DNA from 4 places in the Streptomyces sp. NPDC028711 genome. Region 1 is predicted to be linked to each of the others. Evidence: riboswitches for the same ligand, from Rfam matches in the RefSeq annotation. Region 1 holds a riboswitch; each other region holds the start of a gene.
The links. Region 1 has a riboswitch for cyclic di-AMP ahead of ACZ4VK_RS06450 (C40 family peptidase). Riboswitches for the same ligand answer to the same signal wherever they lie in the genome.
Positions count from the first base shown of each region.

Region 2: another riboswitch for cyclic di-AMP. It lies ahead of ACZ4VK_RS11215 (M23 family metallopeptidase); the one in region 1 lies ahead of ACZ4VK_RS06450 (C40 family peptidase).
Region 3: another riboswitch for cyclic di-AMP. It lies ahead of ACZ4VK_RS23795 (M23 family metallopeptidase); the one in region 1 lies ahead of ACZ4VK_RS06450 (C40 family peptidase).
Region 4: another riboswitch for cyclic di-AMP. It lies ahead of ACZ4VK_RS24275 (transglycosylase family protein); the one in region 1 lies ahead of ACZ4VK_RS06450 (C40 family peptidase).

Region 1 covers NZ_JBVHUJ010000002.1:129,531-137,222, forward strand. Annotated here, with positions in the region: gene ACZ4VK_RS06420 (VOC family protein) at 1-135, opposite strand, end outside; gene bioD (dethiobiotin synthase) at 173-916, opposite strand; gene ACZ4VK_RS06430 (adenosylmethionine--8-amino-7-oxononanoate transaminase) at 937-2,157, opposite strand; gene bioB (biotin synthase BioB) at 2,223-3,506, opposite strand; gene ACZ4VK_RS06440 (8-amino-7-oxononanoate synthase) at 3,650-4,837, shown strand; gene ACZ4VK_RS06445 (ATP-binding protein) at 5,154-5,591, shown strand; gene ACZ4VK_RS06450 (C40 family peptidase) at 5,742-6,218, opposite strand; cyclic di-AMP (ydaO/yuaA leader) riboswitch at 6,222-6,352, opposite strand; gene ACZ4VK_RS06455 (hypothetical protein) at 6,743-7,048, opposite strand; gene ACZ4VK_RS06460 (ATP-dependent Clp protease proteolytic subunit) at 7,056-7,679, opposite strand.
Region 2 covers NZ_JBVHUJ010000003.1:12,092-19,783, reverse strand. Annotated here, with positions in the region: gene ACZ4VK_RS11230 (helix-turn-helix domain-containing protein) at 1-156, shown strand, start outside; gene ACZ4VK_RS11225 (DUF6126 family protein) at 203-358, shown strand; gene ACZ4VK_RS11220 (tyrosine-protein phosphatase) at 368-1,189, opposite strand; cyclic di-AMP (ydaO/yuaA leader) riboswitch at 1,582-1,737, shown strand; gene ACZ4VK_RS11215 (M23 family metallopeptidase) at 1,742-2,752, shown strand; gene ACZ4VK_RS11210 (SGNH/GDSL hydrolase family protein) at 2,923-3,717, shown strand; gene ACZ4VK_RS11205 (TetR/AcrR family transcriptional regulator) at 3,727-4,350, opposite strand; gene ACZ4VK_RS11200 (MBL fold metallo-hydrolase) at 4,526-5,809, shown strand; gene ACZ4VK_RS11195 (sensor histidine kinase) at 6,233-7,692, shown strand, end outside.
Region 3 covers NZ_JBVHUJ010000007.1:401,766-409,457, reverse strand. Annotated here, with positions in the region: gene ACZ4VK_RS23800 (aldo/keto reductase) at 1-308, opposite strand, end outside; gene ACZ4VK_RS23795 (M23 family metallopeptidase) at 433-1,566, opposite strand; cyclic di-AMP (ydaO/yuaA leader) riboswitch at 1,578-1,724, opposite strand; gene ACZ4VK_RS23790 (PP2C family protein-serine/threonine phosphatase) at 1,926-3,137, opposite strand; gene ACZ4VK_RS23785 (MerR family transcriptional regulator) at 3,288-4,028, opposite strand; tRNA gene ACZ4VK_RS23780 (tRNA-Met) at 4,135-4,208, opposite strand; gene ACZ4VK_RS23775 (rhodanese-like domain-containing protein) at 4,306-4,800, opposite strand; gene sigJ (RNA polymerase sigma factor SigJ) at 5,050-6,018, shown strand; gene ACZ4VK_RS23765 (phosphatase PAP2 family protein) at 6,054-6,638, opposite strand; gene ACZ4VK_RS23760 (diacylglycerol/lipid kinase family protein) at 6,635-7,692, opposite strand, start outside.
Region 4 covers NZ_JBVHUJ010000008.1:93,383-101,074, reverse strand. Annotated here, with positions in the region: gene ACZ4VK_RS24300 (SurA N-terminal domain-containing protein) at 1-397, shown strand, start outside; gene ACZ4VK_RS24295 (nucleoside triphosphate pyrophosphohydrolase) at 417-1,376, shown strand; gene ACZ4VK_RS24290 (globin domain-containing protein) at 1,608-2,807, opposite strand; gene ACZ4VK_RS24285 (cytochrome P450 family protein) at 2,906-4,201, shown strand; gene ACZ4VK_RS24280 (LysM peptidoglycan-binding domain-containing protein) at 4,295-5,425, shown strand; cyclic di-AMP (ydaO/yuaA leader) riboswitch at 5,684-5,857, shown strand; gene ACZ4VK_RS24275 (transglycosylase family protein) at 5,861-6,577, shown strand; gene eno (phosphopyruvate hydratase) at 6,929-7,692, shown strand, end outside.

The sequences.
Region 1 (7,692 bases):
GAACCCGGGCGGGTCCACGTACGACCAGTCGTCGTTCCGGTCGACGGGAGCACCGCCGAGGAGCTCCGACCAGAAGCGGACGAGGGCGGCCGGATCGGCACAGTCGAACACGATCTCCTGCACGGAAGCACGCATGTCTCCAGCCTACGGAGTCACCGCCCCGACGGTCCCCTCATCGAGCGGCCGCGGGCGCCTCGACATCGGCCGTGAACCGCTCGCCGAACGCCTCCGCGTCCCACGTGCCGCCCAGGGCGGGCCCGAGCCAGCCGCCCGCCGCCGCCCGGAACGCCCCGGGGTCGAGCGACCCGGACCCCTCCGGTACGGCCCCGAGGAGCGGCGCGCCCGCCGCCTCCGGCAGGTCCGCCAGATTGCAGCGCGCCGCCAGGTCCGGCTCGGCGGGCCAGCTGCCGACCACGACCCCCAGCTGCTCGATCCCCCGGGCGCGCAGCGCCTCGGCCGTCAGGGCCGTCGAGTTGAGCGTGCCGAGACCGGCCGGGGCCACCACCAGGACCGGCGCGCCGAGCAGCGCGGCCGCGTCCGCGAGCGTGCCGCCCTCCGCGTCGAAGCGGACGAGCAGCCCGCCCGCCCCCTCCACGAGGACCAGATCGTGCTCGGCCGCCAGCTTCCGGGCCGCCTCGGCCACCTCCCGGGGCCCGACGGGGGCGAGCCCCGCCCGCCGGGCCGCCGTACCCGGAGCCAGCGGCTCCGGGAAGCGGCCCAGCTCGGCGGAGCCCGCGGCGCCGGAGAGCCGGACGACCTCGTCGGCGTCGCCGCGCTCCTCCGGTCCGACTCCCGTCTGCGCGGGCTTCAGGACGGCGACCGACCGGCCGGCGGCCGTGGCGACGGCGGCCACCGCCGCGGTCACGACCGTCTTGCCGATCTCCGTACCCGTACCGCTGACGACGACGATTCCCACCGTTGCTCCCGTTCTTCCGTTCAGCCCGCTGCCGCCGCCGCGCACACGGCGGCGCAGATCCGGGCCAGGTCCTCGTCGCCGGTCACGTACGGCGGCATCGTGTAGATCAGGTCCCGGAACGGGCGCAGCCACACGCCCTCCCTGACCGCCGCCCGCGTCGCGGCCGCCATGTCGACCGGGTGGTCGAGCTGGACGACGCCGATCGCCCCGAGCACCCGCACCTCGCGCACACCGGGCAGGTCGGCGGCAGGGGCGAGCCCCTCCCTGAGCCCCGCCTCGATCCGCTTGACCTCGACCTCCCAGTCCTGGGAGAGCAGCAGGTCGATCGAGGCCAGGGCCACCGCCGACGCCAGCGGATTGCCCATGAACGTCGGCCCGTGCGCCAGGACCGGGACCTCGCCCTGAGAGATCCCGTCGGCGACCCGGCTCGTGCAGAGCGTCGCCGCCATCGACAGATAGCCGCCGGTCAGCGCCTTGCCCACGCACATCACATCGGGCGAGATCCCCACCTGGCCGGCGGCGAACAGCGTGCCGGTCCGCCCGAAGCCGGTGGCGATCTCGTCGAGGACGAGCAGCACGTCGTGGGCGTCGCAGGCCTCCCGCAGCACCCGCAGGTACTCCGGGTCGTGGAAGCGCATCCCGCCCGCGCCCTGCACCACCGGCTCCACGATCACCGCGGCCAGTTCGTGCGCGTGCTTCCCGATCTCGGTCCGAAGGAGCTCGGCGTACGACTCCTCGTACGCGGCCGGCGGGGCGTCCACGAACACCTGCCGCTGGAGCACCCCCGTCCACAGCTCGTGCATCCCGCCGTCCGGGTCGCACACGGCCATCGGCTGCCAGGTGTCCCCGTGGTAGCCGCCGCGCCAGGTGAGCAGCCGCCGCTTCTCGGGACGGCCGAGGGAGCGCCAGTACTGCAGGCACATCTTGACCGCGACCTCGACGGAGACCGAGCCCGAGTCGCTGAGGAAGACGTGCCGCAGCGGCTCGGGGGTGATCTCGACGAGCCGGGCGGCGAGCCGGACGGCCGGCTCGTGGGTGAGCCCGCCGAACATGACGTGGCTCATCCGCTCCAGCTGGCCCCGGACCGCCTCGTTGAGCACCGGGTGGTTGTAGCCGTGGATCGCCGACCACCAGGAGGACATGCCGTCGACCAGCTCGGTCCGCCCCTCGGAGGGTTCGGCGAGCCGGAGGCGCACGCCGGACGCGGACTCCACGACCAGCGGGTCCGTACGTCCCGGCATGGGGCCGTACGGATGCCAGACGTGCGCCCGGTCCAGGGCGATGAGTTCGTCGTTGCGCACCGGCGTCACGCGTTCGGCGCCAGGTCCGTGCCCGCGCCCCTGCGGCGCACGGCGACGAGGTCGGTCCGGGCGCCGTTCGCGGCGGCCGCGCTCTCCGCCGCCCCGCTCTCCGTCGCCGCGGTCTCCGCTCCCGCGTGTCCGCCGCAGGGGCCGCAGCCGCCGGAGTGCGAGCCGCAGCCCGCGCCCTCCTCCGTGCGCCCCGCCTGCTCCGCGGCCGAACCGCAGCCCGCCGACGCGGCGGAGCCACAGCCGCCGGTCGCGGCGGCGGCCTCCGCGAGCGCGTCCGCGCGGTGCTTCGGCAGCGTGGTCGTGCCCGCGCCCTCCACCTCGAAGCCCGCGTCCGCGATCATGTCCAGGTCGGCCTGGCCGGCCTGGCCCTCGCTCGTCAGGTAGTCGCCGAGGAAGATCGAGTTCGCGATGTTGAGCGCCAGCGGCTGCATCGAGCGCAGGTGCACCTCACGGCCGCCCGCGATCCGTACCTCGACGTCGGGGCAGACGAACCGCACCATCGCCAGGATCCGCAGACAGCGCTGCGGGGTGAGGTTCCACTCCTTGGCGAGCGGCGTGCCCTCGAAGGGGATGAGGAAGTTGACCGGCACCGAGTCCGAGTCCAGCTCGCGCAGCGCGTACACGACGTCGACCAGGTCCTCGTCCGACTCGCCCATGCCCGCGATCAGACCCGAACAGGCCGACAGACCGGCGGCGTGCGCCTTCTGCACGGTGTCCACCCGGTCGGCGTAGGTGTGGGTCTTGGTGATGCCCCCGTACGTCGCCTCCGACGTGTTGAGGTTGTGGTTGTACGCGTCGGCGCCGGCGTCCCGCAGCCGCTCCGCCTGACCGTCGGAGAGCAGCCCGAGACAGGCGCACACCTCGACGCCCTCGTTCTGCTCCTTGATGGCCTCGATCGTCCTGCCGACCCGCTCCACGTCCCGGTCCGTCGGACCGCGCCCGCTCGCCACCAGACAGACCCGCTTCGCGCCGCCCGCGACACCCGCCGCCGCGGCCTGGGACGCCTCGTCCGGCTTCAGCCAGGTGTACTTGAGGATCTCGGCCTTGGAGCCGAGCCGCTGCGAGCAGTACGAGCAGTCCTCGGGACACAGCCCGGACTTCAGGTTCACCAGGTAGTTGAGCTTCACCCGGCGCCCGAACCACTGGCGGCGCACCTTGCCGGCCGCCGCCACCACATCGAGCAGTTCGTCGTCGGAGGTCGCCAGGACGGCGAGCGCTTCTTCACGGGTCGGCAGCTCGCGCCGCAGCCCCTTCTCCACCAGCGTGTTCAGCAGGTCCATAAGCGCTGATCCTTGCCTACCGCCCACCCCCCGGCCAAGGAGGAACCGAACAAACGCCCCGGATAGAGGTGTGTGGATGACCACATCCCGACCTCGGGATCCGCCGGTTAGGGTCTGTGCGCTGCCTACAAAAGGATCGCCGCATGCCACAGGCCGACGACGCACGGGCCGCGGGCCCGCGCCGTACCGCGTTCGACTGGACTGACGCCGAGGCGCGCCGCCGGGCGGAAGCCGGTCTGGTCCGGTCGCTGCGCCCCCGGGCGGCCGAATCGGAGCTGCTCGACCTGGCGAGCAACGACTACCTCGGCCTCACCCGCAGGAGCGAGGTCACCGAGGCGGCGGCCGAGGCCGCGAGGCGCTGGGGCGCGGGCTCCACCGGCTCACGGCTCGTCACCGGCACCACCCGGCTGCACACCCGGCTGGAGCGCGAACTCGCCGAGTTCTGCGGCTTCGAGGCGGCCCTCGTCTTCTCCTCCGGCTACACGGCCAACCTCGCCGCGCTCACCGCGCTCGGCGGCCGTGACTCCCTGATCGTGTCGGACGCCTCCAACCACGCCTCGATCGTCGACGGCTGCCGTCTCGCGCGCGCCGAGACGGCCGTGGTCCCGCACACCGACCCCGAGGCCGTACGCAAGACCCTCGACGCGCACCCGGGGCGGCGGGCCCTGGTCGTCAGCGACTCCGTCTTCTCCGTCGACGGCGACAAGGCCCCGCTGCCGGAGCTCGCCGCGGCCTGTCGTGCGCACGGCGCCGGACTTGTGGTGGACGACGCCCACGGCCTCGGCGTCCTCGGCGAGGGCGGCCGGGGCGCGCTCCACGAGGCCGGGCTCGCGGGCGACGAGGACGTCGTGGCCACGCTGACCCTGTCCAAGTCCCTCGGCAGCCAGGGCGGTGCCGTCCTCGGCCCGGCCCGGGTGATCGAGCACCTGGTGAACGCGGCCCGGACCTTCATCTTCGACACCGGCCTCGCCCCGGCCGCCGCGGGCGGCGCGCTCGCGAGCCTCCGGCAGCTCGTCGCCGAGCCGGGCCTCGCCGGACGGGCCCGTACCGTCGCCACCACACTGCACGGGCTGCTCACCGGGGCGGGGCTCACGGCGGCCCGGCCCGACGCGGCCGTCGTCTCGGTGCGGGCGCCCTCCCCCGAGGCGGCGCTGCGGTGGGCGGCGGACTGCAGGGACCAGGGCCTGGTCGTCGGCTGCTTCCGGCCCCCGTCCGTACCCGACGGCATCTCGCGGCTGCGCCTCACGGCACGCGCCGATCTGACGGACGCGCAGATCGGGCGCGCGGTGGAGACGATCCTGGCGACCGCGCCGGCGCTCGCGCGGGGGTGAGGGCGCGGGAGGCGGCGGACGAGGCGGCGGACAGGCCGACGGACGAGGTTCCCCGGCCCGGGCATCCGGGCAGTGCTTCGGCTCGGAGCCTCGAAGCTCTCGGAGGCTCGGAGCTCGAAGCTCGGGGCACGGGCAGGCCCCCCTTTCGGGGCCTCCCGCAGCCCAAACACGTTTCCTGGCAGCAGAGTTCACCGCTTCGGGCGACAGATGGGGACATATCTTGGCGGAACGCGGCCCGGCGCGGCACGATCGGTGGCACTCTGACGCGAAGCGCGATCCGGGGCAGCGGCTCCGGCGGGAAAGGGACAGCGTCGCCATGGCAGACCATCAGGAAGCATCCGTCACGCTGCCGAGCGACCCCGCCTCGGTCCCCACGGCCCGGCGGTACGTCGCCGACGTCCTCACTGGCTGGGGCCTGGACGGCGCCGCGGAGACCGCCGACTCGATCCGCCTGATCGTCTCCGAGCTGGCCACCAACGCCGTCCTGCACACCCTCGGCCTCTCGCCCACCTTCACGGTGGACGTCCGTCTGGAGCGCGAGGAGCGGCTCCACATCGGTGTCACCGACAGCGACCCCCGCAGGCCCCGCCGCCTCCCGGCGGCGGTCCAGCAGGACAACGGCCGCGGCCTGGTCATCATCCGCGTCCTCGCGGCGGAGGCGGGCGGCCGCCTCTCGGTCACCCCGACCCCGGACGGCGGCAAGACGGTCTGGATCACCCTCCCGTGGGCGTCGGCCCCGGTCGCCAGCCACTGACCGGCCCCTCTGACGCGCGGTGAGGGGTACGGCGGCGCCACCGCCCCCCTCACGAACGGACCGTCACCGCCGACGGCTCACCGGGCGCGGCGCGGTACCGGGCGCCGCGAGCCCATCCCGATCGGCGGGACAACCCCTAAGGCCGCCGGCTCACCGAACGCGGCCGTAGTAGACCTTCGACGACCAGATCTTGTCGAGCTTCACCCAGGAGCCCGTCTTGGGCGAGTGCCAGATCTTGCCACTGCCGGCGTAGATGCCCACGTGGTAGACCCTCCCCCCGGAGTGGAAGAAGACCAGGTCACCCTTCTGCCTGCCGGAGGCGGAGACGTGCCGGGTCTTGTTGTACTGCTGCTGCGCGGTGCGGGGCAGCGACTTGCCCGCCTTCTTGTACGCGTAGAGCGTCAGACCGGAGCAGTCGAACCTGGAGGGTCCGGCGCTCCCGTACCGGTACGGGGCTCCCTTCTTGGCCGCGGCGACGCTCAGTGCCTTGTTCGCGTGCGTGGTGGCCGCCTGTGCCTCCGAGGCCGCTCCTGGAGCGAGCAGCGTGCCGCCGACGGCGGCGAGGGTGAGAGCCGAGACGGCTCCGGCCCGGGACAGCAGGGACGGGACGTGCATCTGCGCGGTCATGCGCAACCCTTCGTCAGCCGCCTGTGAAGGATGACCTGTCGGGTTCGGGCAGGCGAAGATGCCCGGCCGCTCGCGCGGCTTCACCCCAAGGGACGGCCCCGCTGCCGAAGCAGCGCGTTCGCCCCGTAAAAATCGGGTCCTCCACTCCTGCCGAACCAATCCTGTCGACCAGACGTCCGGGACAGCGGCAGGACTCGGCGTCCGCCCGGACCGCCCCGCCGCGGCGGCGGGGGCTTGTCGTCGACAGGGATCTTGACCCACACCCGGGGCGAAATCCGAGCTGAAACGGCGATATGTGAGGCTCCTCACGACTGATCCGTTCGGGTGGACAAGACGCCTTCGTGATCTTCGGAGGGATGGTCAACGAGCCCCGCACCAGGGGTGGAACGCCCCATTCCGCCAGATGCGTACACCTGCTGCGCAACTCACCCGGGACATATGTCGACTCGTCTACTAAGCCGAACGGGGGAGTGATTCTGCGGCGCGCGTCGGCCGTACGGACCTCTACACGACATGCCGGAATGTCAACTCACCCGGGGCTCCGGGACGGTGACCCGGCCGGTCCTGCGCTCCCCGTCCAACACCCGCAGGGCGCGCGCCAATGTGTCCGCGTGGACCTCGGTCTCGCCCCGTATATGCATGAGCGTCAGGGCCTCGCGCAGCGCCTCCGCCCGCCCCACCAGGGCCTGTGCCGCGCGCAGCGCACCATAAGTATGCGTGCCCCTGGATGGGTTGATCTTCCCCAGGAGGTCGACGACTTCGAGGTAGGCGTCGACGAGTTCACCCTCGGCCCGCGTCAGGGCGGGCAGCGGCGGCAGCTCGGGGACCACGGCGCGCTCACCGCGCCGCGGTGCCGGCGGCCGCGCGACGGCTGCTGATCACATGATCCACCAGGCCGTACGCGAGGGCCGCCGGGGCGTCCAGGACGGTGAGGCGGTCGAGGTCGGCGTCGATCCGCTCCCGGTCCTGTCCCGTGTCCTCGGCGAGCATCCCGGCCATCAGGGAGCGGAGCCGGAGGAGTTCGCGCGCCTGGAGGTCGAGGTCGCTCGGCTGCCCGCGCAGCGGCTCCTCCATCGCCGGCTGCCGGAGCGTGACCCGGGCGCCGGGGAGCATCATCCGCTTGCCCGGGGTGCCGGCGGCGAGCAGGAGGGCGGCGGTGGACGCGGCCTGGCCGAGGCAGGTGGTCTCCACGTCGCAGTGGAGCGAGCGCATCGTGTCGTAGATCGCGGTCATGGCGCTGACCGAGCCGCCGGGGGAGTTGATGTAGAGCGAGACGTCCTGGCCGGGTGCCGCGTGGTCCAGGTACAGGAGCTGGGCGATGACGTCGTTGGCCGCCGTCTCGTCGATCGGTGTGCCGAGGAAGACGATCCGGGACTCGATGAGCTTGGAGTAGGGGTCGAGGGTCCGGGTTCCGAAGCTGGTCCGCTCCGTGAACTCGGGCAGAACGTGGCGAGCGTGCATGACGGGCACCTCC
Region 2 (7,692 bases), on a different contig from region 1:
CTCGACCCCGGGGACAGCGCGCACTTCGACTCGCTCACCCCGCACCGGATCGGCGCCGCCACCGCCGGCGGGGCGGAGCTGCTGTTCGTCCACACCCTGATGCAGAGTCCCGCGGCCGAGCTGTGCCTCGGCGACGGGACTCCGCACCGGCGGTGAGTCCCGCGACGCTCCGTTCCTCCGAACCTTCTCCGAAAGGGTCGACATGTCCGACAAGTCACGACCGGTCACCGGCGAAGAGCGCGGGGAGGGCAAGTTCCCCAAGGGCCTTGTCCTCCGGCTCTTCGCCTATCTGGTCGCCGGCCACCTCTTCGCCGGCTTCCTCTATCTGCTCTTCATGTTGGGCGGGCAGAACCAGTAGCCGGCGGGGCTACGCCTCCGTGAGCAGGCGCTCCTTCAGCCGCTCGCGGGTCTCCGGCGACAGCTTCAGGCCCTGCGTGAGGTAGCCGTCCACCGAGCCCCAGGTCACCTCGATCGTCTCGAAGGCGCCCCGCAGATACTCCACCCGCGCGTCGAAGAGGGGGCTGAGGAGTTCCATCACCTCGGGCGACATGGCGTCCGGAGCGGTGGAGCCGCGGCGCACCTTGTAGCGGCGGTGCGGCTCGTTCGACTTCACGTAGTCGGCCTCGATCGCCTCCCGCTCGACCCCGACGGCGAGCAGGGTGATCGCGATGGAGAGCCCCGCGCGGTCCTTGCCCGCCGCGCAGTGCATCAGGGCGGGGAGGCTGTCCTCCGCCATGGAGTGCAGGATCCGGCTGTGCTCGGCGGTCCGCTCGATCACCATCTTCCGGTACGAGTCGGACATACGGGCGGCGGCCTTGCCGTCGCCGAGGATCTCCCTCAGCTGCTCGAGGTCGCCGTCGCGGACCAGCTTCCAGAACTCCTTGCCGTCCGCCGGATCGTTGAGGGGTATGTTCACGTTCCGTACGCCGGGCAGCTCCACGTCCGGGCCCTCGATCTTCCGGTCGGCCAGGTTCCGGAAGTCGAAGACGGTGTGCAGGCCCAGCGAGTCGAGGAAGGCGGCGTCCGTCCCCGTCGCGTGGGCGAGGTGGCCGCTGCGGAAGAGGCGGCCGGGGCGCACGGCCCGCCCGTCCGTCGTCGGCAGGCCGCCCACGTCCCGGAAGTTGCGGACCTCGGCCAGCTCGGGTTCGTTCAGCTCGATGGGCGGGACCTGCGGCAGCTGCTGCGTCACGGATGCTCCTGGTGGTCGACGTTCGGATGCCCGACGCGGAATGGGTTCCAGGGGCAATCATCCAGCCGGGACGGTGATGGCGCAGCCCCCTGGACGGGAATGGGCGATCTGTCCGTATTGAGGCCTTGCGTATAACGCGCCCTGTTTACAGGTGAGATGAGCCTTCGTGCGTGAGCAGGGTCATAGAAGTGACGGATCGTGGCCGAAGGCGGGATGCAATTCCCCAGCGCAAAAAGGGAATCGAAGGGCCGTCATCCACAGAGGGTGACCGGAATTCCGGGTCGAGGACGGGGCGGGGAAAGCCGGTGGAAATCAGTGGCTTGTTGATGCCGACCCGCTCGTCTAGCGTCACCGTCAATCCGGTCGGACCGCCGAATCCTGCCACCGTCCGGAATTCCCACTCATCCCATGCGTGGCAGGAGCGGGGGACCCAGGAAGTACGCCGGTCCCGCGACGCAGGACGGCTTGGGGTGAAGCCGCGTGAGAACGCGGCCGGGCATCTCCAGTCCGAACCCGACAGCTCACCTCGCAGGCGCCGGAGAGGAATTCGCCATGCCCGCGACGGGTAAGCACCGCCGTACCAAGTCCAGCCGCCTCACCCGCGGAATCGCCGCCGCCGGCACCGGAGGCGCCGTCGTCGCCCTCCCGTTCCTCGGAGCCACCGGGGCCCACGCCGCCGAGCAGGCGGCCCCGGCCGCCGCCCCCGCCAAGGCCGTCACCGCCGCCGCCCAGGTGAAGGCCGCCGCCGTCCAGGCCGCGCCGACCGCCACGAAGGCCGCACCGAAGACGTACTCCGTCGTCCGGGGCGACTACCTGTCGAAGATCGCCTCCGAGCACCACCTCGCGGGCGGCTGGCAGAAGCTCTACGCCGACAACCGCCAGGTCGTCGGCGAGGACCCCTCGCTCATCCTGCCCGGCATGAAGCTCACGCTCGGCGCCAAGAACACCGCGAAGCCCGCCGCCCCGAAGAGCGCCGCGCCCAAGGCCGCCGCCCCCAAGAGCAGCCAGAAGGCCTCCGCCGCGCCCTCCGCGAAGAACGGCGACACCCCGCGCGCCTCCCGTGGCGCCGAGCGCTCCTCCGCCCCGGCCGCGCAGACCTCGGACACCGCCCCCGCGCAGTCCACGGGCTCCTCCGCCTCCGGCGCCTCGACCTCCGCGTCCGGCTGGGTCGCCCCGGTCGGCGGCGGCGTCTCCACCCCGTACCGCGCCTCCGGCTCCATGTGGTCCTCCGGCTACCACACCGGTGCCGACTTCATCGCCTCCTCCGGCACCTCCGTCCGCGCCGTCGGCGCCGGCACGGTCGTCTCGGCCGGCTGGAGCGGCTCGTACGGCAACGAGGTCGTCATCCAGCACGCCGACGGCAACTACTCCCAGTACGCCCACCTCTCCTCCCTCTCCGTCTCGTCCGGCCAGACGGTCACCGGCGGCCAGCAGATCGGTCTCTCCGGTTCCACCGGCAACTCCACCGGCCCGCACCTGCACTTCGAGATCCGCACGTCGCCGAGCTACGGCTCCGACATCGACCCGCTGGGCTACCTGCGCCAGCACGGCGTCTCCATCTGAACCCGACGCCCGTCAACTCCCGTGTGGCCCGGCACTCCTGTGCCGGGCCACCGGCGTGTACACCGCTCTATTCCGGCTTGGCACATTCTTTATCGGTGGCATATGTCACGCACCGTCAACCCCTCCTTACGGTCGCGTAGGTCACATCCGAAAGGGAAGGATGTGTTCCCGTGGCAGACGATTCGAGATCAAGAGACAAGAACGCATTCGGGTCGTACGCGGCGATCGGTGACAGCTTCACCGAGGGCGTCGGAGACCCCGGGCCCGACGGGACGTACGTCGGCTGGGCGGACCGCTTCGCGGTCCTGCTCGCCGACCAGCTGCCGGAGCACGACGCCTTCCGCTACGCCAACCTGGCCGTACGCGGGCGCCTCCTCGACCAGATCGTGGCGGAACAGGTCCCCCGGGCGAAGGAACTCGCCCCCGACCTGGTGACCTTCTGCGCCGGCGGCAACGACATCATCCGCCCCGGCACGGACCCCGACGACGTGGCCGAGCGCTTCGAGCGCGCCGTCGCCGAACTGACCTCCGCCGTCGGCACGGTGATGGTGACCACCGGCTTCGACACCCGTGACGTGCCCGTGCTCCGGCACCTGCGCGGCAAGATCGCCACCTACACCGCCCACGTCCGGGCCATCGCGGACCGCTACGACTGCCCGGTCCTCGACCTGTGGTCCCTGAAGTCCGTCCAGGACCGGCGCGCCTGGGACGACGACCGGCTGCACCTCTCGCCCGAGGGACACACCCGGGTCGCCCTGCGCGCCGCCCAGGTCCTCGGCCTGCCGGTACCGGCCGACCCCGACCAGGCATGGCCGCCGGTCCCGCCGCGCGGCACGCTCGAAGTGCGCCGCGACAACATCCAGTGGGCGAGGGAGTACCTCGTGCCCTGGATCGGGCGCCGGCTGCGCGGCGAGAGCTCAGGAGACCACGTCGAGGCCAAACGCCCGGACCTCATGCCCCTCTGAGCCCGCCGGTCACGGACGGACCGCCGGGCCCGCGCTCTCGTCCGGCAGGTTCAGTTCCCGGGCGAGGGCGGCGTCCGCCCAGCGCAGCAGCGTGGTGCGGGGGAGGGAGCCGGCGTACGCCGTCGTCTGGACGGCGAGGCCGTCGAGGAGGGCGGTGAGCCGCCAGGCCGCCCCGGCCGGGTCCGCGCAGACGAACTCCCCGGCGGCGTCCCCCTCCGCGATCACCCGGGTCAGCGCAGCCTTCCGCTCCTGGTCGAGGGAGGCGGCGACCCGGCGCAGCTCGGGGTCGCGCAGCGAGGCCGCCCAGCCCTCGATCCACAGCCGCCACCCCTTGGCCCGACCGGTCGGCGCGTACCAGCGCACCGCGGCCCGCAGCCGTCGCACCGCCGTGGAGCGGCGCCCGAGGATCCGCCGCAGCTGGGCGAGATCGGCTTCCGCGGCGTGTGCGAAGGCGGCGGTGACCAGCTGTTCCTTGGACGAGAAGTGGTAGAGCACCAGGGCGTTGCTCACCCCGAGCGTGGAGGCCACGTCGGAGATCCGGACGGCCGCGACACCGCGCGCCTCGATCTGCTCGACGGCGGCCCGCAGCAGCTCCTCCCGCCGCTCGGACACGCTCAACCGCACTCTCGCCACGCCGCGCAGCCTACACAGCACATGACGCGGGCATGATCGTCCTGTGGCTGCGGTGGGTGGTGGAGTCAGTACCCCCCGTAGCCGTACTCACCGCTGTTCAGTACGGACGACCGTCCCGGACGTTCGCGGCGCGGGCCGCCCATAATGGAACGACCCCCAGAGATCAGGAGGTCCTGTGACCGGTACCGGCTCCGACCGTTCGCCGCGGGCCCGGCTGCGCGCACTGCGCCCCGAGTCCTTCGGCGCGGATCCCACGGGTGAGCGCCTCGCCCGCATCCGCCGCTCGCCGAACTTCGCGGACGGGATCTTCCAGAACCCCGAACCTGCCCGACGCGGCCCCTCCGGCTCCGGCGTCGAATTCGCCAAGGTCTACTTCGACAAGGACGGGCGGTCGCGCCGCGTACCCAGCGGCTCGATCCCCGTCCACCCCACCACCGTCGCCGACCTGGCCAGGCCCCCGGCCACCGGTCTCCGGCTGACCTGGATGGGCCACTCCGGCGTCCTGGCGGAGATCGACGGACACCGGGTCCTCTTCGACCCCGTCTGGGGTGAGCGCTGCTCCCCCTTCCCCTTCGCCGGACCCAAGCGGCTCCACCCGGTGCCCCTGCCGCTCGCCGCGCTCGGTCCTGTGGACGTCGTCGTGATCTCGCACGACCACTACGACCACCTCGACCTGCCGACGATCAAGGCGCTGGCCACCACCGACACGGTCTTCGCCGTGCCGCTCGGCGTCGGCGCGCACCTGGAGCGCTGGGGCGTGCCCGCCTCCCGCCTGCGCGAACTGGACTGGAACGAGTCCACCGAGATCGGCGAGCTGCGGCTCACGGCCACCCCGGCCCGGCACTTCTGCGGCCGTGGCCTGCGCAACCGGCAGATGACGCTCTGGGCCTCCTGGGTGGTGACGGGACCCGGCCACCGGATCTTCCACAGCGGGGACACCGGCTACTTCTCGGGCTTCAAGGACATCGGGGCGGCCCACGGCCCGTTCGACGCGACGATGATCCAGATCGGCGCCTACTCGGAGTTCTGGTCCGACATCCACATGACCCCGGCGGAGGGCATGAAGGCGCACCTCGACCTTCAGGGCGGCGGGCCCGCCGGCGTGATGCTGCCGATCCACTGGGGCACCTTCAACCTCGCCCCGCACCCGTGGGCCGAGCCGGGGGAGGGCACCGTCGAGGCCGCCGCCGGGGTCTCCCAGCGGGTCGCCCTGCCCATCCCCGGCGAGCCCTTCGAGCCGGGTGCCGAGCGGCTGCCCGAGAGCCCCTGGTGGCGTACGGTCGCCCGGGTCCCGGCCGAGGGCTGGGGAGGGCGGGCTCTCACCGACGGTCACATGCCGCTCACCGGCGCGTCCGGCGTGTCCGCGGGCCTGAAGGCCGGTACGGACGCCGTGCGGGCGCCCGGCGAGACCGGCACGGACGGCGGCCTGGGTGCGCCGGAGGCGGCCAGGACTCCCTGACGACGCGTGCGGGCCGTGCGGTCCGCACGGCCCCGGAGGATTCCGGTCGGGGGCGATTTCCGCAGAGGGCGGAGGCGTGAGAACGCCTCCGCCCTCTTCCGTTCCCGGTCTCCGACGGCCCTTCCGCGCCACGGTGTCGACTTTCGGCCGATGGTTCTCGGCCTGTCGTGCGGAGAGCGATACCAGACCGGGCCGCTCTCCGGGTAAGTTTGCCAACTGCGCGCCGCACATGAACGGTTGACGACTACAGTGTGTGGTTGCTGATCATCGGTAGGCTCGTCGCACTCCTGTCGTCCACCCCCAGAACAGCCCCCAGAACAGCATCCAGAAACAGCCCCCTGAACAACGCCCGTAAAGCTCTCCCCAGACCCCCTGAACAGCCCCCGCAGTACGCCGATTCCTGGGCACGTACCAAGGACACTCATGTCTCAACTTCGCGCACCCGCCTCGCGGTCAGATCGACGCGAGGGCGGGCGGCACGGCCGGTCAGGCGCCCGCTCCGCCCCCGGTACCACCAGCAACCCCCCGGCACAGTCCTCCCCGCAGCACACGACGGAAGCCCGCATACGCTCCCAACTCCTGCGCACCTCGGTGCTTCCCGCCGTCGCGGTGGCACTCGGCGGGGCCGCGGCCGTCCTCTTCACCATCCGCTCCACCGGCGCCGCACCCACCCCCGGCCTCTGGGCCGCGCTCACCGGCGCCGCCGCCCTCACCGTCGCCTCCGTGACGGCCGCCGCGCTCGGCGCGGACCGGGCGGCCAGGGCGGTGCTCGACCGCTGCAACGCCCTGCGCCGCACCAGCGCCCGCGGTCAGAGCGAACTGCACACGGTCCTCGAACAGTTGCGCAGGGGTGAGGCGCTGCCGCCCCGTCCCGCGCTGCCGACCGGCACCGCGTCCGGCGACGAGTTCGACCTGCTCTCCCAGGAGCTGACGCGTTCTCACGAGGCCGCCGTCGCGGCCGTCGTGCAGGCGTCCCGGCTCTCCAGCAGCGTCGGGAACGAACAGAAGGTCGAGGTCTTCGTGAACCTCGCCCGGCGCCTGCAGTCCCTGGTCCACCGCGAGATCCAGCTCCTCGACGAGCTGGAGAACGAGGTCGAGGACCCGGAGCTGCTCAAGGGCCTGTTCCACGTCGACCACCTCGCCACCCGCATCCGCCGGCACGCCGAGAACCTCGCCGTGCTCGGCGGCGCCATCTCCCGCCGCCAGTGGTCGAACCCGGTCACCATGACGGAGGTGCTGCGCTCCTCCATCGCCGAGGTCGAGCAGTACCCGCGCGTGAAGCTCGTACCGCCGATCGACGGTACGCTCCGGGGCCATGCCGTGGCCGACGTCATCCACCTCCTCGCCGAACTCGTCGAGAACGCGACGCTGTTCTCCGCGCCGCACACCACGGTGCTGCTCCGCGCGCAGTACGTCACGGCCGGTCTCGCGATCGAGGTCGAGGACCGCGGCCTCGGCATGCCCGTCACCGAGCAGAACAAGATGAACGCCCTGCTCGCCGACCCCGACCAGGTCAACGTCGCCCATCTGCTCCAGGACGGCCGGATCGGACTCTTCGTCGTCTCGGCGCTCGCCCGCCGGCACGGCATCGCCGTACGCCTCCAGTCCAACATCTACGGCGGAGTCCAGGCCGTCCTCGTGCTGCCGCAGGGCCTTCTCGGCGCCGACCCCGAGGGGCTCGCCCAGCACGAACGCCAGGCCGCCGCGACCGCGGGTTCCACCGCGGTCCCGCCGAACCAGGTGCAGATGCAGCCCCAGCCCCAGCCGACGGCCTCGCAGTCGCAGCCGCAGTCGCCGTCGCACCCGCAGTCCCGGCCCGAGGCACCCTCCACCGCCCCGACCGCGGCACCGGCCCACCCCCAGGCGCCCGTGCCCGCGGCCAG
Region 3 (7,692 bases), on a different contig from region 1:
ATGGTGGTGGCGGACAGGCCCTTGAAGCGGGGGTGGGCGCCGACCTTGGTGGCGACGACGATGTCGTCGCGGTTGCCGCGCGAGGCGAGCCAGCGGCCGATGACGGTCTCGGACTCGCCGCCCTCGTTGCCCTCGGCCCAGGCGGAGTAGACGTCGGCGGAGTCGACGAAGTTGCCGCCCGCGGCGGCGTAGGCGTCGAGGACGGCGAAGGACTGCTCCTCGTCGGCGGTCCAGCCGAAGACGTTGCCGCCCAGGGCGAGCGGGAAGACGTGCAGGTCGGAACTGCCCAGCGGGCGGAGAGAGGTCATGGAGTGAGCAACCTTCGCCGCCGCCGGGCCTATTCCTCGGGTGGCAGCCCGGCCGATCTCCGATCGACGCCCGGCCGACCTCGGATCGACGCCCGGCCGACCTCGGATCGGCGCTCGCCCGACCTCAGATCGACAGGCCCTTGGAGCGGAGCCAGGACGCCGGGTCGATGCCGTCGCCGCCGGGCGTGTGCACCTCCATGTGGAGGTGGGCGCCGGAGACGTTGCCGGTGGCGCCGACGCGGCCGATCGTCTCGCCGGTGCCGACGGTCTGCCCGACGCCGACCGTCATGGACGACAGGTGGCAGTACCAGACCTCGGTGCCGTCCTCCAGCTCCAGGACGATCCGGTAGCCGTACGAGCCGGACCAGCCGGCCTCCTTGACCGTGGCTCCGTGGACCGCCTTGAGCGGGGTGCCCGTGGGGGCGGCGAAGTCGAGGCCCGTGTGGTAGCCGGAGGACCACATCGAACCGGACTGCATGTACACGGCGGTGAGGGAGTACGAGGAGAGCGGCATCGAGTAGCTCGCGGCGAGCTGCGCGAGGCGCTCGGCCTCGGCCTTCGCCCTGGCCTCCTCCTCCGCCTTGGCCTTGGCCTCCGCCTCGGCCTGCGCCTTCGCCTCGGCGGCCGCCTTCTCCGCCGCCTCGGCCTTGGCCTCGGCCTCCGCGGCCGCCTTCTCCGCCGCCGCCTTCTCCGCCGCGGCCTTCTCGGCGGCGTCGGCGGACGCCTGCTGCTGCTCGGCCTGCTGCATGATGCGGGCGCGCAGGGCCTCGCCGGCGTCGGCCGTGCCGGTGGCCGTCCGCGTGGCCTGCTCGGCGGTCGTCCCGGTCCGCTCGTCGTCGACGGTGGTGTACGTGGCGGCGGTGAGCGGGTTCGGGTTGGAGCGGGCCGCGTCGGCGGCCGCCATGTCGTCGTCCGAGGTCGTGTCCGCCTCGGGGAGGAGGTCACCGACGCCGGGGAGGTCGTGGGCGTCCGGCAGACCGAGGTCGGGGAGGTCCGGGAGCGAGATGGCCACCGGCGGCTTCTCCTGCGCGGTGGCGAGGCCGCCCGCGCCGACGGCGGCGATGACACCGACGCCGAGGACGGTGGAGGAACGGGCGAAGTTGGAGCGCTGCTTGACGACCCGGTGCCGGCCGCCGGAGCGGTTCTGGGCGCGGAGGGAATCCTCGGTGGGGTTCCACTCGGTGTCCGGGGCGGCGGGACCCGCACCACCACCGAAGGCGTCGAAGGGAGCTTCGGGTACGGGGGTGTTGGACGCCACTGAGGGGCGCTCCTTTCCTTCCTTCTCGCCTACCGGGTTAGCTGACGGGTTCGGAGCAGGAAGGTCTCCTACGGGCACGGTCGCACAGGTGCGAAGGGCCCGATTCACCCCAATTGGTGGTTCCCCGGTTCCTTTTCAGGATTCGGCGCGTGCGCACGGTGCCGCCTCTTGCGGCGGCTGGGACGACCGCGCTGCGTTATCGAACGTTAATAGACAGGGGGTGCCGATTCCAAGCCGCTCCCCTTGATCGTTCATTGAATTGGGTGCGAATGACCCGAGTTGACCCCCCTTCAGTGCGCGCCGGTCAAACCCAGCGGGTCTGACGTTATGTCAATTGTTATCGCAGTGACACCTCTCGACTACGGCCGGTGACCGGGCCCGGCCGGCGGCACCACCGGCATCGTGCGCCGCCGCTCCGGCTGCCCCTTCGCGGGACGGCTCAGCGCGAGCAGCGCCATGTCGTCGGTCGCCCCGCCGCCCGTGTGCAGCCGTACGTCGTCCACCAGCGCGTCGAGGAGTTCCTCGGGCCCCGGGAAGATCCGCCCGGCGAGGCGTGACCCGGGGTCGTAGAAGACGCCCGCCGCGTTCCGCGCCTCGGAGAGGCCGTCGGTGTAGAAGAGCAGCGTCGCGCCCGGCGGGTACGGCCGCCCCTCGGCGCGGTCCGGCCACACCGCCAGATCGCCCATGCCGAGCGGCAGCGCCGGCTCCGTCGGCTCCAGCGTGTCCAGGCGCCCGTCCGCGTACAGCATCAGCGGGGGCGGGTGGCCGCGGTTGACGACCCGTACGAAACCGTCGAAGGTGCCGCTGCCGTCCTCGCGCGGGATCTCGGCGAGGACGGCGGTGGTGAACCCCTCGAAGGCGTCGAGCCCGTCCCTGCGGGTGCCCTCGCGGGCCAGCGCCCGTTCGAGGCGCTGCGCCACGCCCTCCAGGCTCCGCTCCTGCTCGGCCGCCTCCCGGAAGGCGCCGATGACGACGGCGACGGCCTCGACCGCCTCCATGCCCTTGCCCCGGACGTCCCCGACGACGAGCCGCACCCCGTAGGGGGTGTCCTGGACGGCGAACAGGTCGCCGCCGATGAACGCGTCCGCCTGCGCCGCCTCGTAACGGGCCGCGCACTGCAGCCCGCCGATCCGCTCGGCGGGCGTCGGCAGCACGGCCTTCTGCGCGGTCTCCGCGATGACCCGGGCCGACGCGAGCCGCTCGCCGCTGCGCCGCACGACCCGGCTGATGAGGAGGGCCAGCGCGGAGACGGTCACGACCGTCAGGGTCTCGGTCAGGGCCGGGATCTCGTCGGCGGTGCCGTTGTAGAGGTGCAGCCCGACGGAGGCGAGGACGGCGGCGAGCCCGGTGAGAAGAGTCGTGAGGGTGGAGAAGAAGGGCGCGGCGATCAGCGGGGCGGCGGAGAAGAGCGGCGCCGCGGTGTACGCGGGCGGTGTCAGGACGTCGAAGACGACCCCGCCGATGATGACCAGCGGCGGCAGCGCCCGGATGAACCGCCGGGCGCGCCCGTACGAGCGGCGGCCGTCACCGCCCCGCCGCCCGCCGCCGCCCGCTCCTAGGGGGTGCCCCACCTGTGCTCTCCTGCCCGGTCCGTACCCGGCCGCGGTCCGTACCGCGCCCTCCCAGGGTGGCCGCCCCCACGCCGGGCGGCGAGTCCCACGGGGCCGACTGGCGTACGGCTCAGGACGGGCCGGGCACCCGTGCTCGGCGGTCGGGCGCCGTCACAGGTTCCGCTCGGCGTAGATCTCCATCGCGTCCCGGACGAGGACCGCGGTGCCCTCGCCGTGCCGGTCGTAGTTCGCGGTGAAGCGGGGGTCGTCGACGTACATCCGGCCGAGGCCGATCACGTACTCCCGGCTCGGGGTCGTGGTGTGCGACAGCCACGCGACCTGGCGGCGCGTGATCGCCTGCACCTCCTCGCTGCCGGCGGTGAGGCCGTCCGCGAGCGCCCGAGCGAAGTCGCGGGCGATCCCCGCCTGCTCGTCCAGGAACGCCTTCCGCCGCGCCGCGTCGAGCGACCGCCACCAGCGGTCCCCCTGCTCGTACGCGTCGCGGCCCCAGCGCTCGGTGACCTCCTCCTCGTACGCCGTGTGGTCGAAACCGTCGAACACTTCCTCGGCCATGAGCTCTTCTCCGTTCTCGGTCTTGTGGAGAGTGGTCCGCACGGACGCGATCTGCCGCCCGATGCGCTCGCGTTCCTGCTCGAGCAGGGCGAGGTGGGTGCGGAGCGCGGCGGACGTGTCCCGCTGGCCCGCGAGGACCTCGGCGATGGCGGGCAGCGAGAGCCCGAGCTCGCGCAGCAGCAGGATCCGCTGCAGCCGCACGAGCGCCGCCTGGTCGTAGTACCGGTAACCGTTCGCGCCGATCCGGCTCGGCTCAAGCAGTCCGCGCTCCCCGTAGTGCCGGAGGGTGCGGCTGGTGGTGCCGGCCTTCCTGGCGATCTCCTGGATCGACCACTCCATACCGAGAACGCTAAATCTTGACGTTGCGTAAAGGTCAAGCAGAGAAAAGCGGGAACGACGAAGGCCCGGATCCAGTGACTGGATCCGGGCCTTCGTTGCTACTGAGTAGCGGGGACAGGATTTGAACCTGCGACCTCTGGGTTATGAGCCCAGCGAGCTACCGAGCTGCTCCACCCCGCGTCGGTAAACATGACTCTACGGCATGACCGGGGCGATCACGAAATCGGTTTACGTCGGCAACCGATCGGCGGACCAGCAGCAGCCCTTCGGTAACCGATCAGCAGCCGCAGTCGTCCGAGTCCACCGGCGCCGTGAGCGGGTCCGCGGCCTTCTCCGCGGGGCCCTCCCAGGTCTCGTACGCGAAGCCCTCGCGCACCCAGTACTCGAAGCCGCCGAGCATCTCCTTCACCTGGAAGCCCAGCTCCGCGAGGGCGAGCGCGGCGCGCGTGGCGCCGTTGCAGCCGGGGCCCCAGCAGTACGTGACGACCGGCACGGACCGGTCGAGCAGCTGCTCGGCCTGCTCGGCGATGAGCGCGGTCGGCAGGTGCACCGCGCCGGGGACGTGCCCCTGGTCCCAGGAGGCGGTCGACCGCGAGTCGATCACCACGAAGCCCGGGTCGGTGCCGTCGGCGGCCGCGGTGGCGAGTGCCGAGGCCACGTCGGAGACGTCGGCGTGGAACGCGAGGCTGGCGGAGAAGTACGCGGCGGCTGCGGCCGGTGAGGCGGGCGGAGTACGGAGTACGGGGTTGACCTGCGTCGTTGTCGTCGTCATGGTGATCAATCTACGGACGAAGATCACCCGCCTGAAGTGAGGATCCACGGTGGTCGGGGGCCTTGGCCGGGGAAACCCGGGCGTTCGCCATGAGGCGGCGTGGATCTCACGTATCGAAACCGCGTGACCCGCCCCACGACCACCACAGCCGTGTCACACCGGCGGGGTTTCCTCCGTCATGACGGCATGAGGGCACGAGGGCATGACGTCATGACGGGACGCGATCACAAGAGATGACGCGATGACGAGATGACCGGACACGAACGGGGAGATCGACGAGTGGACCAGGACCGCAACACCGACGGACGGCCGGCCGGGCGCGACACCGACGAACTGCTGGCCCGGCACTTCGAAGCCGACCGCGGCCACCTGAGAGCGGTGGCCTACCGCATGCTGGGCTCCCTCAGCGAGGCCGAGGACGCCGTCCAGGAGGCCTGGTTCAAGCTGAGCCGCAGTGACGTCAGCGAGGTGCGGAACCTCAGCGGCTGGCTGACCACGGTCGTCGGCCGCGTCTGCCTCGACATGCTGCGCTCCCGCGGCTCGCGCCGCGAGGACCCGCTGGAGTACTACGTCCCCGACCCGGTCGTCCGGCTCCCCGACACCACCGACCCCGAGCACGCGGCCGAGGTCACCGAATCCGTCGGCCTCGCCCTGCTCGTCGTCCTGGAGACACTCGCGCCGGCCGAGCGGCTCGCGTTCGTCCTGCACGACATGTTCGCCGTCTCCTTCGACGAGATCGCGCGGATCGTGGACCGCACCCCGGCCGCCACCCGCCAGCTCGCCAGCCGCGCCCGCCGCCGCGTGCAGGACGCCACCCCCGCCGCGGGGCCCGACGCGCGACGGCAGCGGGAGATCGCCGACGCCTTCCTCGCCGCCGCGCACGGCGGCGACTTCGAAGGACTGCTCGCGGTCCTCGACCCGGACGTGGTGCTGCGCGCGGACGGCGGCGCCGCCCTCGCGGTCGCCTCCAAGATCGTCAGGGGCGCCGAGGCGGTCATCGCGCAGGCCCTCACCTACGCCAGGTTCCGTACGGCGGCACTGCCGCTCCTGGCCAACGGCGCGCCCGCGGTCCTCTCGGTCTCCGACGGGCGTCCCTCCGCGCTCATGGCGTTCACGATCGCCGGGGACCGGATCGTCGAACTCCACATCCTTGCGGACCCGGAGCGGCTCGCCGGGCTCGGCTTCCGGGAGGAGGACCTGGCCCGGGCGACGTACTGACGCCCGGCCACGTCACCTGATGCCCTGTCGGCCGCCTACTTCCCCCGGGCGGCCGACCAGGACGCCCCGGCCGTCAGGGAGACGGCGGCGCTCGCCATGCCGAGGACCGCGCCCGCGGCGACGTCACCCGGATAGTGGACCCCGGTGTGCACCCGGGAGTAGCCCACGGCCATCGCCAGGACCTGGAGGGGCACGGCGGCCGGGGGCAGCACCACCCCGACGGCGGTGGCGAAGGCGACCGCCGACGCGGTGTGCCCGGAGGGGAACGAGGCCGAGTCCGGCATCGGCACATGGCGGCCCGCCACCACCCGGGCGGCCTCCCGGTCCGGCCGCTCCCTGCGGACGAGACGCTTGCCCAGCAGGTTCGCGGTGGCCGAGGCCACGGCGATGGCCCCGACACCGGCGAGGGCCGCCCGGCGCGGCCGGCCGGGGACCAGGGCGAGCGCCGCCGCCACGGCGAACGAGATCTTGGAGTGGTCGGCCGTGTGCGAGAGCCTGCGGAGCCCCGCGTCGAGCGCCGGCGTGGGGGTGGCCGCCACGGCGGCGTACACGGCGCCGTCGACCGCGCGGAGGTCGCTCAGCACGGCCCGGAGGGGGCTCTTGGTGGTCGTCCCGGTCATGTGCCGCTCCTCGGGGAGGGATGGTGGATGGCGAGTTGGATGATGCGCCGCCAGTCCATGGGCGGCAGCGGGTCACCGGCCCCCGGCCGGCCGCGGGGCACGAGGACCCGCAGGGCGCCGGGTCGGAGGGTACAGACGACCGGAGTGGGCAGGATCAGCGCCTCGCCGTCGACGGCGACGGCGATGGAGCCGGGGGCGGGGAACCCGGCGCCTCCTCCGGAGAGGACGGGGTTGCCGCCGGCGGTCTTCCCCGTCACCTCGACCCGGGTGGCCGTCAGCACGTTCAGGCCGGCCGACTGGGCTCCGCGTACGGCCAGTTCGGCGGCCCCCACCGCCCCGTCGACCCGGATGCCGATCACCCCGAGCCGGCCCCGGTCGAGCCGGGGTCTGCGCGCGGCGGCGGCACCGAAGGGATCGGGCGCGGCATAGGGGTTGTTGCTGACGAGAAGCGCCTGCTGAGCGGGGAGCCGTACGTCGTCGGCGACGGCGTCGAGGCGGTCGCCCTCGCCGCCCTGGAGCAGATCGGGCAGGACGTCGAGCGCGGTGCCCGCCTTGGCGTCGCGGTACTCGGGGTGCTGGACGACGTCCGCGTACACGCCGAAGGAGACCGTGTTGACGAACGGGCGGCCGGAGACCGAGCCCAGGTCGACCCGGAGTTCCTCGCCGTCGACGAGGGCGTCGAGGCAGGTCGCCGGGTCGGCGCGGTCGAGGCCCAGATCGAGGGCGAAGTGGTTGCGGGTGCCGGCCGAGACGACGAGGAACGGCAGGTCGTGCTCGGCGGCCACGGCGGCGACCAGCGCCTGCGTACCGTCGCCGCCGGCCACTCCGAGCAGGTCGGCGCCGTCGGCGACGGCCTCCCGGGCGAGCGCGGCGACATCGGTCTCGACGGACGGATCGATGAGGACGACCCGGGCACCGAGCTTCTCGGCGCGCTCGACGAGACCGAAGCGGGCGACCTTCCCGCCACCGGACTTGGGGTTCATGATCAGCACGGGCCGCCGGGGTCTCGGCCGCCGCTCGCCGCGCGCCAGGTCGGTCCGCCGGCCCCTGCCGT
Region 4 (7,692 bases), on a different contig from region 1:
CCGGGTCGTCGACAAGGTCGCCGCGGACAACGGCGTCACCGTCACCCGCGCCGAGCTCCAGCAGACCAGGACCGCGTTCGTCCGCGAGAGCGGCGGCGAGGACCGGCTCGCCACCGTCCTCCTCCAGGAGCAGGGCGTGGCCCCCGGCCAGATCGACGAGGTCGTCCGCCGCAACGTCCTCATGAACAAGATCGCCGCCAAGCTCGGCGTCACGGACACCCCCGAGGGCCAGAAGAAGCTCACGGACGTCTTCTCCGCCGCGTCCAAGGCCCTCGCCATCGACGTCAACCCGCGCTACGGCGCCTGGGACGACGCCCAGGTCCGGCTCTCCGCCACCACCGCGCCCTGGCTGCGCCGGATCAGCCAGGACCCGGGGGCCCTCCCGGCCGGTGCCTGAGGGCGGGTAAGTTCGAGGGGTGACCTCTGAGAGCCCCGGCCGCATCGTCCTGCTCACCGCCAGCCACCGCGTGGCCCCCGGACTCCTGTCCTGGCCCGCGTGGCAGGCGCTGCACGCCGCGGACCGGGTGCTCTGCCCCGACGAGCACCACCCCCAGCTGCCGTACCTGCGGGAGGCCGGGGTCGCCGTCGAGCACCTCAGGCCCACCGCCGAGGAACTCGTCGAGGCGTGCGCCGGCGGCCGGACCGTGCTGCTGCTCCCCTCCGGCGAGGGCGACCGGGCGCTGACCGACGGCCTCGCCCGGCTCGCCGGCTCCGGCCGCTTCTCCATGCCCGACCTCGAACTGCTGCCCGGCTCGTACGACCTGCCCGGCGCCCGGCTCCTCGACGTCGTGCAGATCATGGACCGCATCCGCCGCGAGTGCCCGTGGTCCTCGCGGCAGACCCACAAGGGGCTCACCAAGTACGGCATCGAGGAGGCGTACGAACTCGTCGAGGCGATCGAGGACGGCGACCGGGACGAGCTGCGCGAGGAACTCGGGGACGTGCTCCTGCAGGTCGTCTTCCACGCCCGGATCGCCGAGGAGGACCCGGAGGAGCCCTTCTCCGTGGACGACGTCGCGGGGACCCTCGTCGAGAAGCTGATCCTCCGGCACCCGCACGTCTTCGGCGACGAGACCGCGGAGACCCCGGAGGAGGTCCGGGCGCACTGGCTGCGGACCAAGGCGATCGAGAAGCAGCGGGAGTCCGTCACCGACGGCGTGCCGCTGGGACAGCCGGGCCTCGCGCTCGCGACGAAGCTCGCGGGCCGCGTACGGACGGCCGGCCTCGACGTACCGCTGCCGAAGGGCGAGGGCGTCGGGTACGAGCTCCTCGCGCTCGCCGCCCGGGCGGAGGCGTCGGGCGTGGACCCGGAGGCGGCCCTGCGCGCGGCGGCCAGGACGTACCGGGACGCGATCCGCGCGGCGGAGGGCCTCTAGGGGGTGTCTTGCCGATCAGGCCGGGCTCGCGGCGTCTGGCACCGCACCTCGCCGCGTTGTCGTCGGTCCACAACGCTCCGCGTTGCCTCCCTCCTCCGCCTTGCGATGCACGGCACCAGACGCCGCTCCCTGATCCGGCCTGATCGACAAGACACCCCCTAGGGGGAAAGTCCCGCCTGGCTCGCGGCGCGGACAGGCCCCAGGCCTGGGAGGCCCGCGGCGACGGCCGGCTCAGAGTTCGCGCGGTGCGCGGGCCTCCGGGTCGTGCCAGGGCGTGGACGGGGGGCCCAGGAGGCGTTCGGCCGCGGTGCTCGGGCGGACGGTGAAGCGGCCCACCGGCGGCAGCGTGTCGTGGTGGATCCTGGCCGCCTCGGTGCCGAGCTCCACGAGCGTCTCGGCGACCTCCGTCAGGAAGCCGGGCGGCCCGGCGAGGTACACGTCGTGCGCGGCCCAGTGGACACAGGCCCGCAGCGACTGGAGCAGCCGCTCGGTCGCCTGGTCCTTGGGATGTCCGGGCGCCGACGTGATGTAGGTGACGCTCAGCCCCGGGAGCCGTTCCCTCAGGTGCTCGGCGTCCCGCCGCCCGTACAGGTACTCCTTCGCGCGGGCCACGACGAACAGCCGGCCCTTCAGCTCCGGCTCGGCCTCCGCCGCCGCCGCGAGCAGCGCCCGCACCGGGGCCCAGCCCGTACCGGCGCATATGTACGTACGGAGACCGCCGGGTTCCGTGCACGCGGTGAGGCCGCCGCCGGGCGCGCTGAGCCGCAGGGTCTCGCCAGGGCCCGTCTCGTCGACGAGCGCCGTGCTCATCGCGCCGCCCCTGATCCGGCTCACGTGCAGCTCCACGGTGCCGTCGGGGCGGGGCGCGTCCGCGAGGGAGTACGTCCGCCAGACGCGCGGGACGCGCAGCGAGCTGACGCTGACGTACTGGCCGGGGAGGTACGGCAGGGGCTGCCGGGGCCGCAGGGTGAGGACGGCCAGGTCCTCGCCGAACCGTTCGTGCCGGACGACGTCCGCGTCCCACCAGGCCGGCTCCCCGGCCGCGGCCGCCTCGTCGGCGCCCGCCAGCATCAGGTCGGCGACCCGTCCGTACGCCTCCGTCCACGCCTTCTCGGCGTCCGGCGTCCAGGCGGATCCGGCGGCGTGCGCGAACGCGGCGAGCAGGCTCGACCCGACGGCGGCGTAGAGCGCGGGGGAGGCGAGGAACTTGCGGTGGTCACGGCCGAGGCGCCCCAGGTACTCCGTGAGCCCCGGCGTCTCCAGATGGGTCACGACGTGGGTGAGCGCGGCGAAGAGACGGTCCCGCTGGGGCCGCATGTCCTCGGGGAACAGCTCGCGCAGGGCCGGGTTGTTCCAGAAAAGATGCGAGTAGAAGAAGGTGACGGCGTGTTCGGCCCGTCTCTCGACGACCGCGAACGTGCTTCTGAGCATCTGAGGATCCACCGACACGAATCTAGGGCACGGCATCCCCTCGTGATCACGGGATCTTCACAGACCTCACCGCCGGAGCCGCCCTGTACGGTCGGAGGGTGAGCACCACCCCCGGCCCCCGCCCCGCCCCCTCGCCCGCCCCCGAGCTCTTCACCTGGGAGTTCGCCGCCGATCCGTACCCCGCGTACGCCTGGCTGCGGGAGCACGCGCCCGTGCACCGGACGACCCTGCCGAGCGGCGTCGAGGCCTGGCTCGTGACCCGCTACGGCGACGCCCGGCAGGCCCTGGCCGACCAGCGGCTGTCGAAGAACCCGGCGCACCACGCGGAGTCCCCGCTCGCGAAGGGCAAGACGGGCATTCCGGGCGAGCGCAAGGCCGAGCTGATGACCCATCTGCTCAACATCGACCCGCCCGACCACACCCGGCTGCGGCGCCTCGTCTCGAAGGCCTTCACCCCGCGCCGGGTCGCCGAGTTCACCCCGCGGGTGCAGGAGCTGACCGACCGGCTCATCGACTCCTTCGTGGAGAGGGGGAGCGCCGACCTCATCCACGAGTTCGCCTTCCCGCTGCCCATCTACGCCATCTGCGACCTGCTCGGCGTGCCCGAGGAGGACCAGGACGACTTCCGGGACTGGGCCGGGATGATGATCCGGCACGGCGGCGGGCCCCGGGGCGGGGTCGCCCGGTCGGTGAAGAAGATGCGCGGCTACCTCGCCGAGCTGATCCACCGGAAGCGGATCGATCCCGGCGACGACCTGATCTCCGGGCTCATCAAGGCCTCGGACCACGGCGAGCACCTCACCGAGAACGAGGCCGCCGCCATGGCCTTCATCCTGCTGTTCGCCGGCTTCGAGACGACCGTGAACCTCATCGGCAACGGCATGTACCAGCTGCTGCGCCACCCCGAGCAGCGCGAGCGGCTCCAGGCCTCGATCGCGGCGGGCGAGACCGGGCTCCTGGAGACGGGAGTGGAGGAACTGCTGCGGTACGACGGGCCCGTGGAGATGGCCACCTGGCGGTACGCCACCGAGCCGCTGACCATCGGCGGACAGGAGATCCCGGCGGGCGACCCGGTGCTCGTGGTGCTCGCCGCCGCCGACCGTGACCCCGAGCGGTTCGAAGGGCCGGACACCCTCGACCTCGCCCGGCGCGACAACCAGCACCTCGGGTACGGGCACGGCATCCACTACTGCCTGGGAGCACCGCTCGCCCGGCTCGAGGGACAGACGGCGCTGGCGACCCTGCTGACCCGCCTCCCGGACCTGCGACTTGCCGCCGAGCCGGCCGAACTGCGGTGGCGCGGGGGGCTCATCATGCGGGGATTGCGCACGCTTCCGGTGGGATTCACCCCGTCCGTACCGCTCCAGCACAGTGACGGCGTGTCAGAAATGTGATCTTCGCGTGATCGTGAGGCCATCGACTTGTGACGAGCGTTCGAATACCGCTACGTTCGCCGCACTCTCAGCCGTCACGCGAAAGGCGCTCCTATGCGTTCCGGGAACGGACGACACCGTCGCCCCCGTCAGGCCCCCGCCATCGTCGTCGCCGCCGGTGTGACCGGATCCGCCATGGCGCTGCCGCTGCTCGCCACCGGATCCGCCTCCGCCGCCGACGCGGCCACCTGGGACCGGGTCGCCGAGTGCGAGTCCGGCGGCCAGTGGAGCGCCAACTTCGGCAACGGCATGTACGGCGGGCTCCAGTTCACCCAGGACAGCTGGGAGCGGCACGGGGGCCTGGCGTACGCGCCCAGCGCCGACCTGGCCAGCCGGGCCCAGCAGATCGCGGTGGCCGAGAAGGCCCTCGCCAAGGGCTCCACCGAGTGGGCCACCTGCGCGCCGATCGCCGGTCTCCTCAACGACGGCACGGCCCCCGGCGTGGACCCCGGCCCCGCCTCCGTCCCGAAGGTCCCCACGGGGCCGGTCGTCGAGTCGAACAGGACCCTGGGCCTTCCGGAGGCCTCCACGGGCTCCACCGGGGCCGAGGAGGCCACGGAGGGGACCACGGGCACCGTCGCGCCGACCGCTCCCGTCACTCCGAGCGCGCCCGCCACGTCGACCACGCCGGTCTCGCCGACCGCGCCCGGGGTACCCACCACGCCGGTGAGTCCCTCCGCGCCGACCGACTCGACCACCCCGGCCGTGGACCCGAGCGCGCCGACCGCGCCGGGCACCCCGACCGCCCCGGTCACCCCTGACGCGTCCGGTACGCCCGGTTCGTCCGTCACGCCCGGCGCTCCGGAGGGTGACACGTCGTCGGCCACTCCCGGAAGCGGGAAGCACCGGGGCGAGGTCGCACCGGAGGAAACCGGCAAGGCGGACACTTCACTTGAATCGGGTAGACATGCCTCGCCCGGGAGCAAGGTGACCGAAACGCCTCTCGTGTCGACGCCGACCGAGGGCGCTAAGGATTCGGGCGCAACGGACAGTCAGGGCACTTCGGACGCGTACACCGTGCAGCCGGGCGACAGCCTGTCCGACATCGCGCAGGAGAACGAACTCCTCGGAGGCTGGACCGCCCTCTATGACGCCAACCGGCAGACGGTAGGCGTCGATCCGGACCTCATCCTCCCTGGCCAGAGCCTCGACCTGACGATCGGTTCGCCCGCGACGGCCGAGTGATTCAGGGGCCTATGTCCGGTTCTGTGCAAGTGAGACATGGGTCTCTTCACTCCAACTGGCGTGTCCTGACCGTAACTTTTGCCTCCGCCACCTCTCACCTGCGCAAACGTCACTCCTGGAAGGGCGGGTAGGGGCGATATTTCCGCAATACGCCTCTTTGAACTTCCGGTGGGTCTGTGTCTACGGTCTTAACCGCTCGCCACCGCGGGCCCCGTCGACCGAAACGCCGAATCCTGCCGTCGGCCGATGGGAACAGTCGTCGCGTCAGCGCCGAAGGCAGGAGTGGGGGACCCAAGGTAAGTGCCGTTCCCGGCCGTTGAGACAGACGGCCGACGACCGGCTTGGGGTGAAGCCGCGTGCTAGGACACGCGGCCGGGCAACTTTCCGGCCCGAACCCGACAGCTCACCTCACAGGCGTCGGTGAGGAGAATCTCCATGCTGTTTTCCGGCAAGGGCAAACACCGCCGTCCCTCCAAGGCCACCCAGGTCGCCACGCTCGTCGGCGTCACCGGTGTCGCCGTCGCGGCCCCGCTGATGACCGCGGGCACCGCCTCGGCCGCCACGGCCTCCGAGTGGGACCGCGTCGCCCAGTGCGAGTCCGGCGGCAACTGGTCCATCAACACGGGCAACGGCTACTACGGCGGCCTCCAGTTCTCGGCCTCCACCTGGGCCGCGTACGGCGGCACCGCCTACGCCTCGACGGCCAACCAGGCGTCGAAGTCCCAGCAGATCGCCATCGCCGAGAAGGTCCTCGCGGGCCAGGGCAAGGGTGCCTGGCCGAGCTGTGGCGTGGGCCTCTCCAGCGCCACCTACACCGGCGGAGCCGCCGAGAGCGCCCCGCAGCCGGAGCGGAAGGCCGAGCAGCCGACCACCCGCAGCGAGCAGCGCCAGGTCCCGCAGAAGGCCGCGCAGCCGAAGGTCGCGCAGAAGGCCGCCCCGCAGACCACGGCCAAGAAGACCGTCACCACCCCGACCGGCAAGAAGGTCAAGAAGGGTGACGGCGAGTACAAGGTCACGGCCGGCGACACCCTCAGCACCATCGCCCAGAAGCAGGGCGTCGACGGCGGCTGGGCCGAGCTCTTCGAGCTCAACAAGGACGTCGTCGAGAACGCCGACCTCATCTACCCGGGCCAGCAGCTCCACCTGAAGTAAGGCCCGGGCGGTCCGCGTGAGTCCGGCGGCTCGCGCGACCCCCACGACCCTCCCCGCGGTGACCACCCCGGTCCGGCGCGCCCTCCCCCGTGCGCGCCGGACCGGGGTTCCGCCGTCTTACGGGTCCCCGACGGTCACCGCCCAGGGCCGTCTGCGGGCCCCCACGGTTACCGTCCAGTAGATACGGGTGCCTTCGTCCCGGGATGCATGCCCTTGGGTCCTTTTTCGTCCCAGGGGGCGGGCGCCCGGCTGGCCGGAGCCCCCGAGCCGGTTAGGCTCTTGTCGCAAGGCCAAGCGACCCTGCACCGACCTTGCGTCACATCCAGCGTCACATCCCAGAAGGAGATGCTCGTGCCGTCCATCGACGTCGTCGTAGCCCGGGAAATCCTGGACTCCCGAGGCAACCCCACGGTCGAGGTCGAGGTCGGCCTCGACGACGGCAGCACCGGCCGTGCTGCTGTTCCGTCCGGCGCCTCCACCGGTGCGTTCGAGGCCATCGAGCTTCGCGACGGTGACCCCAACCGCTACCAGGGCAAGGGTGTCGAGAAGGCCGTCCTCGCCGTCATCGAGCAGATCGGCCCGGAACTCGTCGGCTACGACGCCACCGAGCAGCGCCTGATCGACCAGGCCATGTTCGACCTGGACGCCACGGAGAACAAGGGCTCGCTCGGCGCCAACGCCATCCTCGGCGTCTCCCTCGCCGTCGCGCACGCCGCGTCCGAGGCCTCCGACCTCCCGCTCTTCCGCTACCTCGGCGGCCCGAACGCGCACCTGCTGCCCGTTCCGATGATGAACATCCTCAACGGTGGGTCGCACGCCGACTCCAACGTGGACATCCAGGAGTTCATGATCGCCCCGATCGGCGCGGAGTCCTTCTCCGAGGCCCTTCGCTGGGGTGCGGAGATCTACCACACCCTCAAGGCCGTCCTGAAGCGCAAGGGCCTCTCCACCGGCCTCGGCGACGAGGGCGGCTTCGCCCCGAACCTCGAGTCGAACCGCGCCGCCCTCGACCTCATCATCGAGGCCATCAAGGAGGCCGGCTACGCCCCGGGCACCGATGTCGCGCTCGCGCTCGACGTCGCCGCGTCCGAGTTCTACAAGGACGGCTCGTACGA